DNA from 3 places in the Vibrio genomosp. F10 str. 9ZD137 genome. Region 1 is predicted to be linked to each of the others. Evidence: predicted binding sites of a transcription regulator. Region 1 holds the regulator's gene; each other region holds the start of a gene.
The links. Region 1 encodes PurR, which represses purine synthesis genes. Its sites were predicted from a motif close to TNANGNAAACGTTTNCNTNA; they were not measured.
Positions count from the first base shown of each region.

Region 1 (6,183 bases):
CAGCCATAGAAAGCTGAATCGATAGTTTCAACTTAGAAAATTCTCGGTGACGCAGGTAGTAATCGGTGATGCCGATAGCAAGCGATGATAATCGGTATATACTCGCCCCATCCGTCACTTCACTGGTGAAACGGCTGATTAAACGTTGCTTGACCAATTCATTGATCGCGTTATTCGCGCGAAACGCGGAGGCTTCTCCGGTACTTTCAAACATCCGAGTGACGATGGTAAAAGCATCATGCAACTCACCTTCACCCAGTTCTTCATCAAACCTATTATCACTTAAAACCGCTAACGCTATTAAAAATGCGAGCCGTTCATTTGAGAGGTTTAATGAGAAATCGTGCTGCTTTACCCAACCAACCAATTCATCCACTGGCTGTTCAGCAACATTGAGAGTCATCTCACTCATGTCTATTCCTGATTTCTTTTTCTTTTTACCAACACATCAACACTTCAATGCATCGGCCTAATGGCAAGTACGGCTCTTATTCGACATGACTGTTTGTCTAGAATCAGTACTGCTTCTTATTATGGGTTGTTCCCTATCCTCGCTATACTCTATTCACCTTTAAGTGAATAAATGTCTAACGAGTGTCGTAGTATTTTCTCCTAACGAGCCCGTTTTAATAGAATCGCTAAGTGCTTTCTGTAACAAAGACCCATGTTCAAACCGTGTAAAAATAACCGAAGGTCTTCCCAAACAATGACTTGGCGTGCCTAGGCTTTACTCAAACCATCCATGTTTTTTACAAATTTGTGGGCGATATCGTCGAAATCACGGCGTTCGCTTACAACAGTTGGGTTATGATAAAGAATTGTCCCGCTATTCTGTCATAGGAATGGTAGGAATAGAGAAGGATTCTCCTATTTTTATTATCAAGTGGTGTTTTTTCGGACTATTTTTGTATGTTTGAGCTGAAAAAGATTGTTTCTTCATTGTTGATGCCTTTACCTGCAATGCTCATTGTTGGTTTTTTAGGCTTGATGCTTATTATGTTTACCGCTAAACGAAAGACAGGATGTTTTGTCGTATTGTTTTCTCTTTGCGGTATTTTCCTCATTGCTTTCCAACCTATCTCTACGCGCCTTCTAATGCCAATGGAGCGGACTTACTCTGCCTTTTTACCCATCGATGAATCTATCGATTACGTGATGGTTCTAGGCAGTGGGCATGTGGTCGATGATCAAATCCCACCCACCTCTGAACTCAGTCGCACTGCGTTGATGAGACTGAGTGAAGGGATTCGAATCTCTCGTATGTACCCGGGTTCTAAACTGATTCTCTCAGGTTACGCTGGAGGTTCTGAATTTAGTAACGCGCGAATGATGGCGAAAGTTGCACTCGCGTTAGGGGTGTCCAAGTCTGATATTATCTTGCTGGAAACAGCCAAAGATACGTGGGAAGAAGCGCGACAAGCCGCGGCGTTTGTCGGTCAGAAAAAACTGATACTCGTTACATCGGCAAGTCATATGCAGCGCTCACTAAACGAGTTTCACTCCGCTGGAATTAAACCAGTTCCTGCGCCAACTAACTACTTGGCCCACCAAAATATTAATCAGCCTTGGGAAAAATACACACCAAGAGCACGCTACCTAGAGCAAACAGAACGATATTGGCACGAAACCTTAGGGATGATCTGGCAAACATTACGTGATAAAGCCGCCAATTACGAAGAGAACGTTTTGGAAGTAGAAGACAATACGCTTTAGGCGTCATCTCTAAAACGGTTAAATTTATGAATCTCCGAGATAGATCGCTCCCATATTAAAAGCCCGAAGTCATAAAGTTCGGGCTGTTTTGTCTATCCTATGAATAAATACCGTGATTGTGGGAACACAATCTTTTACGAATGCTAGGTTTAGTCTCCGGCAAACATATACCCCTCGCCATGGACAGTGACAAAAATTTGGGGGTTCTTTGCGTCGTATTCCATTTTCGCTCTCATGCGTCTGATCAACACATCAATAGTACGATCGTTTGGCGCATCAACGCGGTGACTGATCATGTTGAGTATACGTTCTCGGCTTAGCACTTGGTTAGGGTACGATGATAACGCAACAAGCAATTCGTATTCGGCTTTGGTCAGTTTAACCGGAACACCATCACGACTAAGTGCTCTGCGCTGAATATCAAACGTCCAATCACTAAAGTGAACCAATTTCTCGTTGGCGTCTTTTACCGCAGGGAGAGAAGAGGCATTCTTTGCTGTTGAGATCCGCCACAATAAATTTTTCACTCGAACCAGCAGTTCACGTAATTCAAAGGGTTTGGTGACGTAATCATCCGCGCCCATTTCTAAGCCAACAATCTTATCAATGCTGTCGGTTCGCCCGGTTACCAAAATAATACCCATGTCCGACTGACTTCGCAGTTCTCGTGTCAACATCAGGCCATCAGAGCCTGGAAGGTTAATGTCAAGCATGACCAAATCGACAGAGGACATGTTCAATATTTCATGCATCTGTTCACCGCTTTGAGCTTCACTCACCGTATAGCCTTCATTCTGAAAGTAGCCGACCAGCTTACTGCGTGTGACAGCATCGTCTTCGACGACCAGTATATGATAAGTCATTTAACCCACTTATTTTTATTCATTGGAATGATTTTGCTAGAGCCATTCTATTCATAATTCATCACAATTCTAGCTCATCCGGTTAAGTTTGGACAAATCTTGCAAGTTTATTGATTCAAAACAAGATAGCTGAATCTGTTCATAATTCGACATAATTTCACAATTTTTATCATACTCTTAAGTAACCCTGTTCATTTTTATTCGTTAAACTAGAAAGATTATTTCTGTTAAGGCTAATGACAATGCAAGAAACAAAAGCATTCAACGAAAAACGTGCTGAAATCTACTGGTGGCTATCTAGTCTATTCGCCAAAGAACTCACAGAACCGGATGTCGAACAGTACCAGTCGGCTCAGATTAGAGCTTTCCTTACTGGTTTGGGAGAGAACCCATCATTAAAGCCTGCGATTGATAAACTCGTTGATGCACTGAATCGACTGCAAGATAGAGAAGATGCACAACTTGAGTTATCTGCTGACTTTTGTGACCTATTTTTAAAGTCAGAGAAAGATTCGGCTCTGCCATACGCGTCAATTTATATTGGCGAGGCTGGAATACTCAACGATACCCCTGCAAAGGAAATGGCGGATCTGATGGCGAAGCATAATGTGGCAGTTCATGAAACCCTCAATGAACCGGCTGATCATATCGCTATTGAGCTCGATTTTTTAGGTCACCTGATTATCCGTTCCAATGAAGTTGAAATAGAAAAGCACCTTGACCAAGCGCTGATTGAGCAAGAACAGTTTATCTCAACCTACTTGTTATCTTGGGTCCCGCAATTCACCCATAAATGTCAGCAATTGGATGATTTCGGTTTCTATGCTGCAGTATCTGAATTGATGAGTGCTTTTCTGGAACTCGATTACCAGTACTTAACTGGCGAGTAAAAACTCGATATAAACACCATGATATTGTCTAATTGTCGTTTTAGATCACGCGAATATGACCGCTTTTCATTGCTTGTCCTTCACATGACGTCTAAAATTGAAATAATAACGACAAAAGAATGACTAACTAACCGCTATTATTGGCGGTTTTTGTGTTTTTACTCATAATAAGATGTTTTTGCTCATGTAAGCACTGAAACGCTTTGTTAGTGAATGGAATTGCAACTGCAATTAACAGGAAAAGAATTATGGCCACAATTAAAGATGTTGCTCGCTTAGCTGGCGTATCAACGACCACTGTTTCTCACGTTATCAATAAAACGCGATTCGTGGCAGAAACGACACAAGAAAAAGTGAATAAAGCCGTTGAAGAGCTCAACTACGCGCCAAGTGCCGTTGCCCGCAGCTTAAAATGCAACACAACACGAACTATTGGCATGCTGGTCACTCAGTCTACTAATCTTTTCTTTTCTGAAGTCATTGACGGTGTTGAAAGCTATTGTTATCGCCAAGGCTACACGCTGATTCTTTGTAACACCGGCGGTATCTATGAAAAACAGCGTGACTATATTCGCATGCTGGCCGAGAAACGAGTGGATGGCATTCTGGTCATGTGTTCTGACCTTACTGAAGAACTTCGAGAAATGCTTGATCGTCACTCAACCATTCCAAAGGTTGTCATGGATTGGGGCCCAGAAAGCTCCCAGGCTGATAAAATAATCGATAATTCAGAAGAAGGTGGTTATCTCGCCACAAAATACCTGATTGATAAAGGCCATAAAGATATTGCCTGTCTAAGCGGGCATTTTGAAAAAGCAGCATGCCAAGAGCGCATTTTAGGCTTTAAGCGAGCATTGACAGAAGCCAACCTAAAAATCGATGAAGATTGGATCTTAGAAGGTAACTTTGAGTGTGATACCGCAGTCTTAGCAGCAGACCAAATTGCGGCGATGGACAACAAACCAACGGCCATTTTCTGTTTCAACGACACGATGGCTCTCGGTTTAATCAGTCGCTTGGGGCAAAAAGGGATTAACGTTCCTAACGATATCTCTGTCATTGGTTATGACAATATTGAGCTTGCTGAGTACTTTTCTCCTCCACTAACGACCGTACACCAACCCAAACGTCGTGTAGGTAAAAATGCATTTGAAATTTTGCTTGAGAGAATCAAAGATAAAGATCACGAAAAGCGCATATTTGAGATGCACCCTGAAATCGTAGAACGAAACACCGTAAAGGATCTCAATAAGTAGTTTGCTTTGACCGGCTTTTCTTTACTTGCTAATTATATGTTATAGTTTAGACTCAATATTGAGATGAATTTGTTGGATGAACATCACACTAACCAGGCGGTTTTGTGATTCTCATTCAAATTGATCAAAGCTTTATTTTCAGTCACGCACAGGGCAAACCACTTGAAAAGGTGGGACGCAAAGCCTCCGGCCTAAACCAAACATTCTGTTTATCACAGGAGTTGGTAGGTAGCGGGGTTACCGATGGCAAGCAATGCAAACATAAAATTTACCCGTAAATGACACAGTTTCTGCATATTTTGCTAACCTCTCGGACCTGATTTGGTGGCGTATTTAACATACACCGAGAACATACAGCATGGATAAACCAATACTAAAAGACTCAATGAGGCTGTTTGAACAGCTTGGACGAGTAAAGTCTCGTTCAATGTTTGGCGGTTTCGGTATTTTTGTTGAAGACACAATGTTTGCACTTGTTGTAAATGACAAACTTCACATAAGAGCCGATAGCATTGCCGTTAAAAAGTTCAAGCAGCAAGGCTATATGCCATATGTCTATAAAAAGCGCGGACACCCTGTCGTAACAAAATATTATGCGTTACCTGATGATTGGATGTCAGATTCAGCAACCACTCTCGCTGAAGCGAAAAACTCATTAGAGATTGCAAAGAAAGAGAAAGAAAGCCAAGCATCTGCAAAACCGGATCGCCTTAAGGATTTACCAAATCTTAGGTTGGCAACGGAAAGAATGCTGAAAAAAGCGGGTATTGATTCTGTAGCAACTCTTGAGGAACAAGGCTCTGTAGCCGCTTATAAGGCCATTCAGCAATCTCACCCATCAGATGTGGGGCTGGAGCTTCTTTGGGCGCTAGAAGGCGCCATTAAGGGGACTCACTGGTCTGTTATTCCCCAAGAGAGACGGGAAGAACTCGCGAATCGATTAAGATAACTCAAAAAAGCCAACATTCATATGTTGGTTTTTTTATGCCTCGTTATCAGCATCAAAGCTTGAATCTTTTTATTCTATTGCTACTTGAAATTTTTTCACCCTAATACGGTTCTCTATAAACACATCAACTTACTGGTTCTCTAACTATGAATAAAAAAATACTCTTTGCCATTTTTCTGATAGGCACCATTTTGTTTCTAACGATAAACTACGGGCACCTTTTGACTTTAGAGAATGCAAAGTCACAGCAAGAATCATTGAGTAATATTATTGAATCCAACTTTGTAATCGCAGCGCTAAGTTACTTTGTGATTTATATCGTTGTGGTCGCATTTTCTATCCCAGGTGCTGCGGTTGTTACTCTATTAGGTGCCGCGTTGTTTGGATTTTGGACCAGCTTAGTTCTAGTTTCTTTTGCCAGCTCAATAGGCGCAACGCTTGCCTTTCTTAGTAGTCGATTTTTGTTGAAGGAATGGGTTCAAAAGAAATTCGGTTCCAAACTCTCGACGATT
Region 1 is NZ_JBNGCJ010001040.1:2,086-8,268, forward strand. Features, by position in the region: gene mukF (chromosome partition protein MukF) at 1-412, opposite strand, end outside; gene elyC (envelope biogenesis factor ElyC) at 910-1,713, shown strand; gene torR (two-component system response regulator TorR) at 1,863-2,576, opposite strand; gene torD (molecular chaperone TorD) at 2,819-3,466, shown strand; gene purR (HTH-type transcriptional repressor PurR) at 3,715-4,722, shown strand; cyclic di-GMP riboswitch class I at 4,865-4,967, shown strand; gene ACP45E_RS22100 (TfoX/Sxy family DNA transformation protein) at 5,081-5,671, shown strand; gene ACP45E_RS22105 (TVP38/TMEM64 family protein) at 5,818-6,183, shown strand, end outside.

Region 2 (6,183 bases), on a different contig from region 1:
GCTTGAATAACATCACAATCAACCGTGATCATGATTTCACCCATCGCCTTTAAATCAACCACAGCACGAAGGCTACGAGCGATCAAACGTTGGATTTCCATCGTACGACCACCTTGCTTACCACTTGCCGCTTCACGACGAGTACGCGTGTGAGTCGCGCGTGGCAACATACCGTATTCTGCCGTTACCCAACCTTTACCTTGACCTTTCAACCAACGAGGAACGTTCTCTTCAATCGTTGCGTTACACAAAACTTTCGTATTACCGAACTCAACCAACACAGAACCTTCTGCATATGCGGTGTAATTACGAGTAATTTTAATTGGGCGAACTTGGTCCGCTGCGCGATCGTTTGGACGCATAGGGCATATACCTTTATTTGGATGAGACGGAGTGAATTGGGGCAAGATTATATAGGAAATATGAAAGAAGGAAAAGAAAGGGTAGTAAGAGGGGGAGAAAGAGGAAGGCAAGAAGATCGAAGAAAAGTCGGTAGGGGAAACAAATTAGATAGAAAAATCTGCTACTATTGCGCGGTTAATTTTCACCTAATATTGAGACAGGAAAATTCGATGATTTATAGTATGACAGCCTACGCACGTAAAGAAGTGAAAGGCGAATGGGGCACCGCTGTTTGGGAAATTCGCTCGGTAAACCAGCGTTACTTAGAAACTTACTTCCGCATGCCAGAGCAGTTTCGCGGTTTAGAGCCAGTGCTTCGTGAGCGTTTTCGTAAGCGTTTAGCGCGCGGAAAAGTAGAGTGTAATCTGCGTTTTGAAGCAAACCCTGCCGCTAAAGGCGATTTAACCATCAATCAAGATTTAGCTAAGCAAGTGATCAATGCGGCAAATCAAGTGATGTCGTTAACTGGCGAAGAGAGCCGTTTGAACCCATTTCAAATCATGAACTGGCCGGGTGTTATGGAAACACCAGAGCAAGACATGAACAGCATCAACAAAGACCTTTTGGTTGGATTTGATGAAGCAATTAAAGAGTTCATCGAGGCGCGTGCAAGCGAAGGTGCCAACATGAAAGCACTGATCGACCAACGTTTGGCGGCTATTACAGAAGAAGTGGTGAAAGTACGCGCGCGCATGCCTGAAATTTTAGAATGGCAACGTGAGCGTCTATTGAAGAAGTTTGAAGAAGCGAACATTGAACTCGATGGCTCTCGCGTCGAACAAGAGCTTATCTTGCTTGCACAAAAATCCGATGTAGCCGAAGAGCTGGATCGCTTAGATTCACACGTGAAAGAAGCCAATGCTGTGATGAAGAGAGGTGGCGCTTGTGGTCGTAAACTAGACTTCATGATGCAAGAGTTCAACCGCGAATCCAATACGCTAGCGTCTAAATCTATCAGCACCGACATCACTGCATCAGGTGTTGAGTTAAAAGTGCTTATCGAGCAAATGCGCGAGCAGATCCAGAATATAGAATAAAGTTAATTATTTTGAGATCAAAAAAACCAGAGCCATTTTTTGCTCTGGTTTTTTTATTTTTACTGGACAGTTAATCACTTAATTTATAATAGAACCAAGTAAGTCATGAACAACACACTCAGCGCGTAAATCACTGGGTGGACTTGCTTGCCTTTACCCGCAACCACCATCGTAAATGCATAACTGATAAAGCCCATCGCCATGCCGTTTGCAGGAGAGAAACTTAATACTGTAAACATGATGGTAAAGAAGGCAGCAATGCGTGACTCTTTCTTTTCCCAGTTAATTTGACCTAGGCGACCAATCATGTAGATACCAACCACCACCATCGCGGGTGCCACCATCGCAGCAGAGAAGATAGAGAACAGCGGATATAAGAATAGCGAGATTAAGAATAAACCGGCAACCATCACCGCAGCCAAGCCAGTTTTCGCCCCTTGTGAAGAAGCAATACCCGATTCAGAGAATGCGGTAATAGACGTCGTACCTAATACTGAACCAATCACGGTTCCGCCTGCATCAGCAACCAATGCTGAGCGTGCATTCGGTACCTTGCCATCTTTATCGATAATACCCGCATCACGACCAACACCAACAATCGTACTTAGCCCATCAAAGAAATCGACAATCAAGAAGATGATCACGATGAAAAGCAGATCAAACATCTTCTCTGCGGTAAATCCTGAGAAGTTAAAGATCGCACCAAAACTGCCTTCCATACTTGGTGGCATAGTGACAAACTGATCTGGGATCGGCGCGTGATTGGTGCCCAAGAAAATATCAGCAAGAATGGTTAAAACGATCGCTGAAACAAACGAAATGAACGTCGCCAGTTTAATATCACGAACCATACAGCCCAAAGCTATAAAAATACTGATGAACGCGATCAACACTTGTGGATTAGTAATATCTCCCATACCGACAAGAACAAACGGATTCGACACAATGATGCCTGCGTTCTTTAAGCCTAGAAAAGCGATAAATAGGCCGAGAGAAACGGTAATCGCCAACTTAAGATCTTCGGGAATCGACTCAATCATGGCTTTGCGCAAGTTCGTCATTGAAAGAATTAGATAGAGCACACCTGATAAGAAAATACCAAACAACGCTTCATGCCAAACCAAAGCGACAGAGCCACTGAACAATAGCCCTTTAAAAAAGCCGTTCATACTCATCCCTGGTGCAAGCATCACAGGGTAATTACCAAATACGCCCATCACCAGCGTTGCAAGCGCAGCCGCCAGTGCGGTAGCGGTAAAGATGGCACCACGATCCATACCAGGAATATCACCTAGAATCGCTGGGTTAACCGCGAGGATGTAACTCATGGCCAAAAAAGTAATAAAGCCGGCATACAGCTCTGTGCCAATGGTGGATTTTCTTTCGGTAATTTTGAAGGTTGACTCAAGAAAAGAATCAGACGCTCTATCCTTAATACTAGTATCGATGCTCACAACGGAACCCTATTCAGTTAATTTAAAAATTCGGTGGGATTATCACGCTGAATATGAAGGTCCGTTTAACAGCGACACAACCAAAAATGACTGTAGCAACCGAGTTAGGCTCAGTAGTAGAAACGTTTAGACCAAATCACTAAACATATACAGTGCGATAAAACTTTGGCGCGAATTTTAATCGCTCCGGTGAATAATTCAATGATTTTCGACATGAATTAAGAATAAAAATTACACAATAAATCAAACGCTTGATAAACAAGCAAACGATTGCCAAAATATTCATTATCCTGCCTTTTTTACTCTTTACGAATCCGCATTTCTCACTCATACCAACCAATAAAGAGTGATGTGATTGCCCAGACCATTCTCTTGTCCAAAACACGTAAAACATGCTACTCTTCGCCTCCATTTTTCTGGCCTAAAAAACCACCAATTTACTCGATAAATCGACCAATGATTTATCCCCTTGGTGACGATAATTTGGGTCAGTGCTATCTTTAATTGAAGACGAAGCACTTTCGACTTCCATTCAACCAAACGTGGAACAGTACAAATGGGCAAAGGTACTCTATATATCGTATCTGCACCTAGCGGCGCAGGAAAATCTAGCTTGATCTCAGCGATGCTAGAAACCAATCCAACCTATGCTATGAAAGTATCGGTTTCTCATACGACTCGCGGCATGCGTCCGGGTGAACAAGATGGCGTTCACTACCATTTCGTACAGAAAGAACACTTTGAAGACCTGATCGGTAAAGGCCAGTTTTTAGAATACGCAGAAGTATTTGGTAATTACTACGGCACTTCTCAGGTTTGGATTGAAGAAAATTTAGAAAAAGGCATTGATGTCTTTCTTGATATTGACTGGCAAGGCGCTCGTCAAATACGCGAAAAAATGCCACTGGCTCGCAGCGTTTTCATTCTACCGCCTTCAAATGGCGAGCTTGAACGTCGCTTAAATGCTCGCGGTCAAGACAGCGATGCTGTGATTGCCAAACGCATGGCAGAAGCAAAAGCAGAGATCTCTCACTACAATGAATACGACTACGTGATCATTAATGATGACTTCGATGCCGCTCTGATGGACTTTAAAGCCATTATTCGCGCCGAAAGATTGAAACAAGATAAACAAGCAGCCAAGTATAAAGGCATGCTTGACGCACTTTTGGCTGAATAATCGACCTGACTAGCCAAAATACGCGAAATGAATATAGCGGCTCTGAGAATTCACACTCACTCTTAGCGCCTTTAATACACAAGATCCTTTAGGATCAAATCTATTTAATCGCTAGAAAGTATTGATATAAGCTTGTATACTTTCTCGTCATTAAAAATTTAAGTTAACTAATTGGAGTCCTCATGGCACGCGTAACTGTTCAAGATGCTGTTGAAAAAGTAGGTAATCGTTTCGACCTAGTTCTTATTTCGGCACGCCGCGCTCGTCAAATGCAGACTGGCGGTAAAGATTCATTAGTGCCAGAAGAGAATGATAAGCCAACGGTTATCGCTCTACGCGAAATCGAAGAAGGGCTTATTACTAAAGATGTTCTAGACGCACGTGAGCGCCAAGAGCAACAAGAGCAAGAAGCAGCAGAACTCGCAGCAGTCAGTAGCATCGCTCACACTCGCTAGCTTGTCCGCAAAGAACTTGTCCACGAAGAACTGGCTTGCTAGTGATTTCTTTGTACATTTCTTTGCAAAGTAAAGTAAGTTGCTTATTACCATTAAACAACCTGCCGGGCCTATAATTTGTATCTATTTGATAGCCTCAAAGACGTTGCCCAAGAATACCTAACAGAGCCTCAAATTGAGGCTCTGCGTCAATCTTATGTGGTAGCAAGAGACGCCCATGAAGGGCAAACCCGCTCAAGCGGTGAACCATACATCATCCACCCTGTTGCTGTGTCTCGTATCTTAGCTGAAATGCGCCTGGATATTGAAACTCTACAAGCTGCTCTCCTTCACGATGTCATTGAAGACTGTGATGTCACAAAAGAAGATTTAGAAGCGCAGTTTGGCAATACAGTTGCAGAACTCGTTGATGGTGTGTCTAAGCTGGATAAGCTTAAATTTCGAGATCGCAAAGAAGCTCAAGCTGAAAACTTCCGTAAGATGGTCCTTGCAATGGTGCAAGACATCCGCGTTATTTTAATCAAGCTTGCTGACCGTACTCACAACATGCGTACATTAGGTGCATTGCGCCCTGATAAAAAACGTCGCATCGCTCGTGAGACTCTTGAAATATACTCTCCTTTGGCGCATCGCCTTGGTATCCACAATATCAAAACAGAGCTAGAAGAGCTGGGTTTTGAAGCGCTCTACCCTAATCGCTATCGAGTCCTTCGAGAAGTGGTCAAAGCCGCGCGTGGCAACCGAAAAGAGATGATTCAGCGCATTCACAGTGAGATTGAAGGCCGCCTAGAAGATTTTGGGCTCAAAGCTCGAGTGTTCGGACGCGAGAAAAACCTTTATTCCATCTACAACAAGATGAAAACCAAAGATCAGCGATTCCATACCATTATGGATATCTATGCGTTCCGTGTGGTCATCGACAGTGTAGACACCTGTTACCGCGTTCTTGGTCAAGTTCACAGTTTGTATAAGCCTCGCCCTGGTCGCATGAAAGATTACATTGCGGTTCCAAAAGCCAATGGTTATCAATCTTTACATACCTCAATGATTGGCCCTCACGGTGTTCCAGTTGAAGTACAGATTCGCACTGAAGACATGGACCAAATGGCCGACAAAGGTGTCGCTGCGCACTGGTCATATAAAAATGACAGTGATCGCACTGGCACAACAGCGCAAGTGAAAGCTCAGCGCTGGATGCAAAGCCTACTCGAACTTCAGCAAAGTGCCGGTAACTCTTTTGAGTTCATTGAAAACGTGAAATCTGATCTGTTCCCAGATGAAATTTACGTCTTCACACCAAAAGGTCGCATCGTTGAACTGCCTGCAGGGGCAACCGCTGTCGACTTTGCGTACGCGGTGCATACCGATGTGGGCAATATGTGTGTCGGTGCTCGTGTCGATAGAAACCCATACCCACTGAGCAAATCGCTAAAGAACGGGCAAACCATCGAAATCATCAGTGCACCGGGCGCGCGCCCAAATGCAGCCTGGCTTAACTATGTGGTGACTTCTCGAGCCCGCACTAAGATTCGTCAAGTACTGAAAACCATGCGTCGTGAAGAATCGGTCACACTGGGTCGTCGTCTGCTTAATCACGCACTCGGTGATCAGTCGATTTCCGATGTCAGTGAAGACAATATTCAACAAGTGCTGAG
Region 2 is NZ_JBNGCJ010000381.1:2,518-8,700, reverse strand. Features, by position in the region: partial or broken gene rph (ribonuclease PH) at 1-362, opposite strand, end outside; gene ACP45E_RS08565 (YicC/YloC family endoribonuclease) at 573-1,439, shown strand; gene ACP45E_RS08560 (NCS2 family permease) at 1,523-2,893, opposite strand; purine riboswitch at 2,967-3,066, opposite strand; gene gmk (guanylate kinase) at 3,450-4,073, shown strand; gene rpoZ (DNA-directed RNA polymerase subunit omega) at 4,256-4,528, shown strand; gene spoT (bifunctional GTP diphosphokinase/guanosine-3',5'-bis pyrophosphate 3'-pyrophosphohydrolase) at 4,646-6,183, shown strand, end outside.
Region 2: ACP45E_RS08560 (NCS2 family permease) is a predicted target of PurR. The motif match lies at 3,152-3,171, and genes of this name have one in related genera.

Region 3 (6,183 bases), on a different contig from region 1:
GCTGATCATGACTTTCTTCTGCCAAAACGTCTCTTCAATCTTATCGCTCAACCAGTAGTTCCCTGAAATCGACACCAGTTCAGCTTGTAAATCGTTGCAAAATATTCTTGCTTGTTGTTGCCCATTCGCACCGGCAATGGCGCGCCCACGAAGTGTTCCATGAATATGAATAGAACCATCGGCGATAACTTCTGCACCCGCACTTACGTGGTTTAAAATGACTAAGTCGCCATCCTTTGCATACACCTGTTGCCCTGAGCGTACAGGTGTACGAATCACAGTGGGCGGAGCCATCTGCGCGGGAGCTTGAGCTCGTGTATTGGTCGCGGACATAACCGCAAACCCAGCGTCTGTTGCTAGGTTTTGAAGTCGCTTATCTTTACTGCCAGTGATCCCTACTGGAATCATTCCAACCTCTTCAATGCCCATTTTTAATGTGGTGAAATCGATATCCCCTTCTACTTTCGCAATATTGATAACAACGGGAGCAGAGGTGAAGAAAGCAGGGGCTTGCGACACTTTTTCTTTAAGAAATGTAACTGTTTTAGTGACTTCGTTATCAGAAAGATGTAACACTGACAAAGTGAAGCTGCTGCCTTTTAAATCGGGAGTATTGGACATTATATTTTTCTGCCTTTACTGAAACGGCATTGCCTGAAGCTGAGGGTCTCATGTTATATTTCATGACTTGTGACGGCAAGTGCTGTTGCGGTTAATTTTCAAAACTCTAACGTTATTTAAATGAATGACTCAACATTTAATCAAAAGGCGACTTATGCTTTGTTCTATATATAAAAGTTCTAAGAAAGAAGGGACTTACCTGTACATCCCGAAGAAGGATGATTTTTCACAAGTTCCTGACACCTTGATGCAAATGTTCGGTAAACCTATATTTGTGATGGTGATAAAACTGGATAAGCATAAACTGGCTCAAGGGAACAGAGAAAAGGTGCAAAAATCGTTGGATGACGAAGGCTTTTTCTTGCAACTGCCACCACCCCAAGAGAATTTGCTCGATAAATATAAAGAACAAAAAGCACAACAAAAATAGTGCGAAGATTGCTCAAGGAGGGCAGTTTGAAAAAAATTCTATCAGTATTACTAGGTTTAGGTTTGTCATGCTCGGCAATAGCCAATGAACTGAGTTTTGAACAATACGTTGAGAAGTTAAAGGAAGAAGCGATAGAGCAGGGCATTTCGCCTGACATGGTCACTCGCGCTTTTGAAAAGGTTACTTTCAAGCCTCGAGCTGTGACGGCTGATAGAAACCAACCAGAGAAGAAACTCACGCTTGACGAATACATTCCAAGAGCGGTTCCTGATTGGAAAGTGAAACAGGCGAAAGACTTATACAACAAGCACTATGCCGATCTCAAGCGTATTGGTGATGAGTATGGTGTGCAGCCACAGTACATTGTTGCTTTGTGGGGCGTTGAAAGTAACTTCGGTAAATTTACCGGTAATTACAGTGTCATTGATGCATTAACCACACTGGCGTACGAAGGGCGCAGAGAAGCGTTCTTTCGTAAAGAGGCAATGGCGGCATTAACCATTTTAGATGAAGGCCACATAACCCCTGAAGCGATGAAAGGTTCTTGGGCGGGTGCGATGGGTCAGTGTCAGTTTATGCCAAGCTCCTTTTTGGCTTTTGCTGCAGACGGCAATGGTGATGGAAAGAAAGATATCTGGAACACAAAGGCTGATGTGTTCGCATCAACAGCCAATTACTTAAGCCAATCGGGTTGGGATGATACCTACACCTGGGGGCGTCAAGTTCAGGTGCCAGAATCGGTGGATATTCAGTTGCAAGGCCGAACTGCCGATAAAGGCAAGTACATCCAGCAATGGAGTGAACTAGGCATCACCCGATATGACGGTAGCCCATTACCCAAGCTCGATACCGATATTAAAGCATGGCTAATTATGCCTGATGACTACAAAGGCCGTACTTATCTGGTCTACAACAATTACAACGTTCTCATGAAGTGGAACCGATCTTACTACTTTGCGCTCGCAGTGAGCCACTTAGCAGACCGTATTACGTATTAAAAGCACGTCAAACACAAAAGGCTCCTATGAAGGAGCCTTTTTATTGCATAGAGCTTCTTGTTATCGAGCCCTGCTTCTATCGTTCATTTCTCTAGATAGTTTATATCTCTAAACAGCGAATATATCTAAATAGCTCTGAGCTTACTTTTCAGTATGGAATTGTTCACAAGCAATCATCGTATTTTCAATAAGGCTGGCAACGGTCATAGGGCCGACTCCACCGGGTACTGGAGTGATGTAGCTAGCGTTTTCTTTTGCGGCATCATATTCCACATCGCCAACAAGCTTGCCCGACTCTAAGCGGTTAATACCGACATCAACCACAATCGCGCCTTTCTTAATCCAGGCACCAGGAACAAAGTTGGGTTTACCCACCGCCACGACGACAACATCAGCTTGACGTACATGCCCTTCAAGATCTTTCGTAAAGCGATGACAAGTCGTTGTCGTACAACCTGCCAACAAAAGCTCTAATGTCATCGGTCTGCCGACAATGTTTGATGCTCCAACAACAACGGCATGTTTACCGCGAAGATCGATATTGTAACGATCGAGAAGCGTGATAATACCTTTTGGTGTGCATGAGCGTAGTTTAGGAATACGCTGAGCCAAGCGACCGACGTTGTATGGGTGGAAACCATCGACGTCTTTTTCAGGAATGATGCTTTCAAGAACATGGGTCGCATCGATTCCTGCAGGAAGAGGCAGTTGAACCAGAATGCCATCGATTTCAGGATCATTGTTTAGCTGTTCAACCAGTGCAAGCAATTCACTTTCAGAGGCCGTCGGTGGCAGGTCGTAAGACTTAGACACAAACCCAACTTCTTCACAGGCGCGTCGTTTGCTACCTACATAAACCTGAGAAGCCGGGTCTTCACCCACGAGCACTACAGCAAGCCCTGGAGCCCTTAAACCGGCGTTCACTCGTGCTTTTACACGGGCTGAAACTTCTGAGCGAACGGTTTGAGAGATAAGTGTTCCGTCGATATTTTGAGCAGTCATGACGTTCCTTCATTCTGATAGTCAATTCTTATAAAACTATTGTCGCAGAATTTACGGTTAACATCCATAAGCAAACGTTTGCGTCTAGCGCGAATTGTGGTTTTTATAGCCGCATGACTCTTTTTTAAACACTTAACCAACAAAGTGGAATAAACCCATTGCTTTACTCATTTCTATTCGTATAATTCTTTCCTGTAGCGCGCCCTTAGCTCAGCTGGATAGAGCACGTCCCTTCTAAGGATGTGGTCAGAGGTTCGAATCCTCTAGGGCGTGCCATATTCTATAAGGCCTGACGACTTTTTAAGTTGTCAGGCCTTTGTTGTTTTTGGCGTCTTTACTCAAGTCTTTACTCAGATCTGTAGTCAAGTAAGCGAAGAGCTAGAAAGGCCTAAATGAGATTCTTGAACGCCTTACTGATCTTTTGTAGCGCAATGTTATCAAGTAGGGGATGAAAAGAAGCGGCTGATACCAACACAATGTCCACGGATGGCAACGGAGGCATATCGTCTAGAATCTTAAGGTCATTGGACACGCTTATCTTACCCATCGCTCCTATCCCCATTCTTTCCCTAACAATAGCGCGTTGAGCGGATGCCGTATTGCAGCAAGCCAGCAATTGATAGGCAGTTCCTCGTTTTATTAACCCCTCGACCGCCGCTGCGTGGTAATTGCAGTCTGATTGAAACAGTGCCAACGGGATAGGTTTAGTGTCGTCGATAGAAAAGTCGTGATGTGAAATCCAAACCCCTTGATCTCGTGCAAGCCAATACCCTTCTTCGCTCTCGGCTAACCGAGTGAGAATCGCGGCATCCAGCTTTCCGTCATCAAGCCATTCTCTTAACGTTAAACTGGGCTGACTGAACACTTGTATGGAACAAGTCGGTTCAGACTCTTGAAGTAAACGAATCACTTTTGGCAGAATACTGTCGTTGTAATCTTCTGGACACCCAAGGCGAAGTGGGTGTTTGTTTTTGTAGCGTTTCACTTGTTTAAGTGCGGTATTATGCATGTTGACTAAATGCTCTGCATGAGCTCTAAGGGCGAGCCCTGCTTCACTTAATACGAGGTTTCGTCCTTCTTTTTCGAACAACTTAACACTGAGCTCATCTTCCAGTTTTCGCATTTGAGCGCTAAAAGCGGATTGAGTACGGTTAATCTGTTTAGCCGCTCGAGTAAAGCTGCCAGTGTCGCCAAAGGCGAGAAAACTCTTTAGAGCATCAAAGTCCATGTTGAACGTTTATCCATCGGTTTAATAAATAGGTTGTATCGAAACTATCCGTTAGTTATTCAGAAAACAATCCCCTAAGCTGAGTTTTCTAATCAAAGGAACAGGCAGGAGGCCTAGATGAAACTCATTATCGGTAACCAAAATTATTCAAGCTGGTCATTACGTGCATGGCTTATATTTGCTCAATACGATGTAAATATTGAAGTCTCGAAACTCAAACTTTACACCGAAGAATTCTATCAAAAACTGAGTGGTGTGACTCCTGCAGGTAAAGTCCCTGTGCTGATAGACAATGGGGTGTCCATTTGGGATTCTCTCGCTATTTTGGAATATGTGAATGAAGCTTTTCTCGAAGGGAAAGCGTGGCCTGAAGATAGATATTTGAGAGCTCAAGCTCGTGCCATTTCTGCTGAAATGCATTCGGGGTTCATGAGTTTACGTAGTGAGCTACCGATGAATTGCCGAGCAAATAGAAAAGTGGAACTGAGTCCTGAAGCGATAAATGAGATAGCTCGGGTTGAGCAGTTATGGTCAGCTCAAATGGCGTGTTACCCTGGTGGGTGGCTGTTCGGTGAGTGGTCCATTGCCGATGCGATGTATGCTCCTCTCGCCCTCCGTTTTCAGTCGTATGGTGTTGAGTTATCTGCCCAGGCTAAACAATACCAAATTAAAGTACTGAACAGCTCTGCAGTGAAACGTTGGCTTGCTGAAGCCAATGAAGAAACTGAGGTGGTAAAAGAAGCAGAACGATAAGTAATATGGTGTGAATATATCTTTTAAAGCAGGTTTAGACCTCTAGAGTAGTGGGTAACAGGCATAGCGGGTGGTCAAATAAATGATCACCATCGTTTAGCTCGGAAAGATACGTAAGTATTGCTCTTTTGAACGATGGGGCTGCCCATATCTGATATTTGCCACCCCAAACGTAATGATAATCAATTGCATTTGGGGTGGGTTATATTTACTCTAGGTACTTCTTCGTTATATTGACTTCTTTTTATGCCTCAAGATTTTTTCATGAATCAATTGTTTGAATTTTCTAAGCAGATAACGCCTTACCTTGCTGGAAAATTAGAATCGCTACCCAACAACCCACAACAACACGGCATTATTCATTTTGATCACAACAGCAGTCTGCTTATTCAAGATCTCTATGAAAGCATCGCGAAAAATTCGCCTGAAGCGGGCAAGGCGTACTGGTTAACGCGAACATGGGATTTACTGTGTTGGCAGCCACTGTATCTTTCGTTTGTCTCTGTTTATGCTTGTCAGGCACTGCCAGATCTTAAGCGTATCGCTCAATTTGTTCAGAATGACTTTGTTGCTGGCTACCAATTTGAAACGTCTGATCATACTCATGGTGACCAAAGTGCATTGATAGCGTTAGCAGGCCAAGATCTACAAACGTTGTTTGAGCATTACCGAAATGAAATGAGTGAGTGGACGAGAATTAGACCGGGATTTACCCACCATCTGTTAGCCGATGGAATACTACGCTGCATTGTAAAGCTGAAAAAGTACGCGCCTGAACTGACGTATCATTACCTGTTTGAGCAAGCGAAATTATGGCTTTCTGCATGTGGCCTTCCTGAACAACTGACTCAGTCTTTAAGCATTGACCCTGCCACCAATGAATTGAAGTTTGTTCGAACCAGTTGTTGTCTAGTTTACAAATGTGCAGGGCGGAAACTGTGTTCCGACTGCCCGAGAGCTATTGAGAATAAAAGAGTTCCTAACGTACCTAACAGAATAAAGTCGACGCTCTAATTCGCGTTGGGTTGAATCGTTTTTTTCAATCGAGAAATGATCACGATAGAGAAAGAGAGCATCACGCAAATGGCGATAGGGTAGCTGGGTGACAGTGTTGAGGTCACCGCCAGCAAAGACGCCAAGCCATACCCTAA
Region 3 is NZ_JBNGCJ010000201.1:9,490-15,672, forward strand. Features, by position in the region: gene minC (septum site-determining protein MinC) at 1-621, opposite strand, end outside; gene ACP45E_RS02700 (YcgL domain-containing protein) at 776-1,051, shown strand; gene ACP45E_RS02705 (lytic murein transglycosylase) at 1,078-2,049, shown strand; gene folD (bifunctional methylenetetrahydrofolate dehydrogenase/methenyltetrahydrofolate cyclohydrolase FolD) at 2,191-3,051, opposite strand; tRNA gene ACP45E_RS02715 (tRNA-Arg) at 3,251-3,327, shown strand; gene ACP45E_RS02720 (LysR family transcriptional regulator) at 3,440-4,279, opposite strand; gene ACP45E_RS02725 (glutathione S-transferase family protein) at 4,397-5,032, shown strand; gene ACP45E_RS02730 (siderophore ferric iron reductase) at 5,279-6,046, shown strand; partial or broken gene ACP45E_RS02735 (MFS transporter) at 6,043-6,183, opposite strand, start outside.
Region 3: folD (bifunctional methylenetetrahydrofolate dehydrogenase/methenyltetrahydrofolate cyclohydrolase FolD) is a predicted target of PurR. The motif match lies at 3,118-3,137, and genes of this name have one in related genera.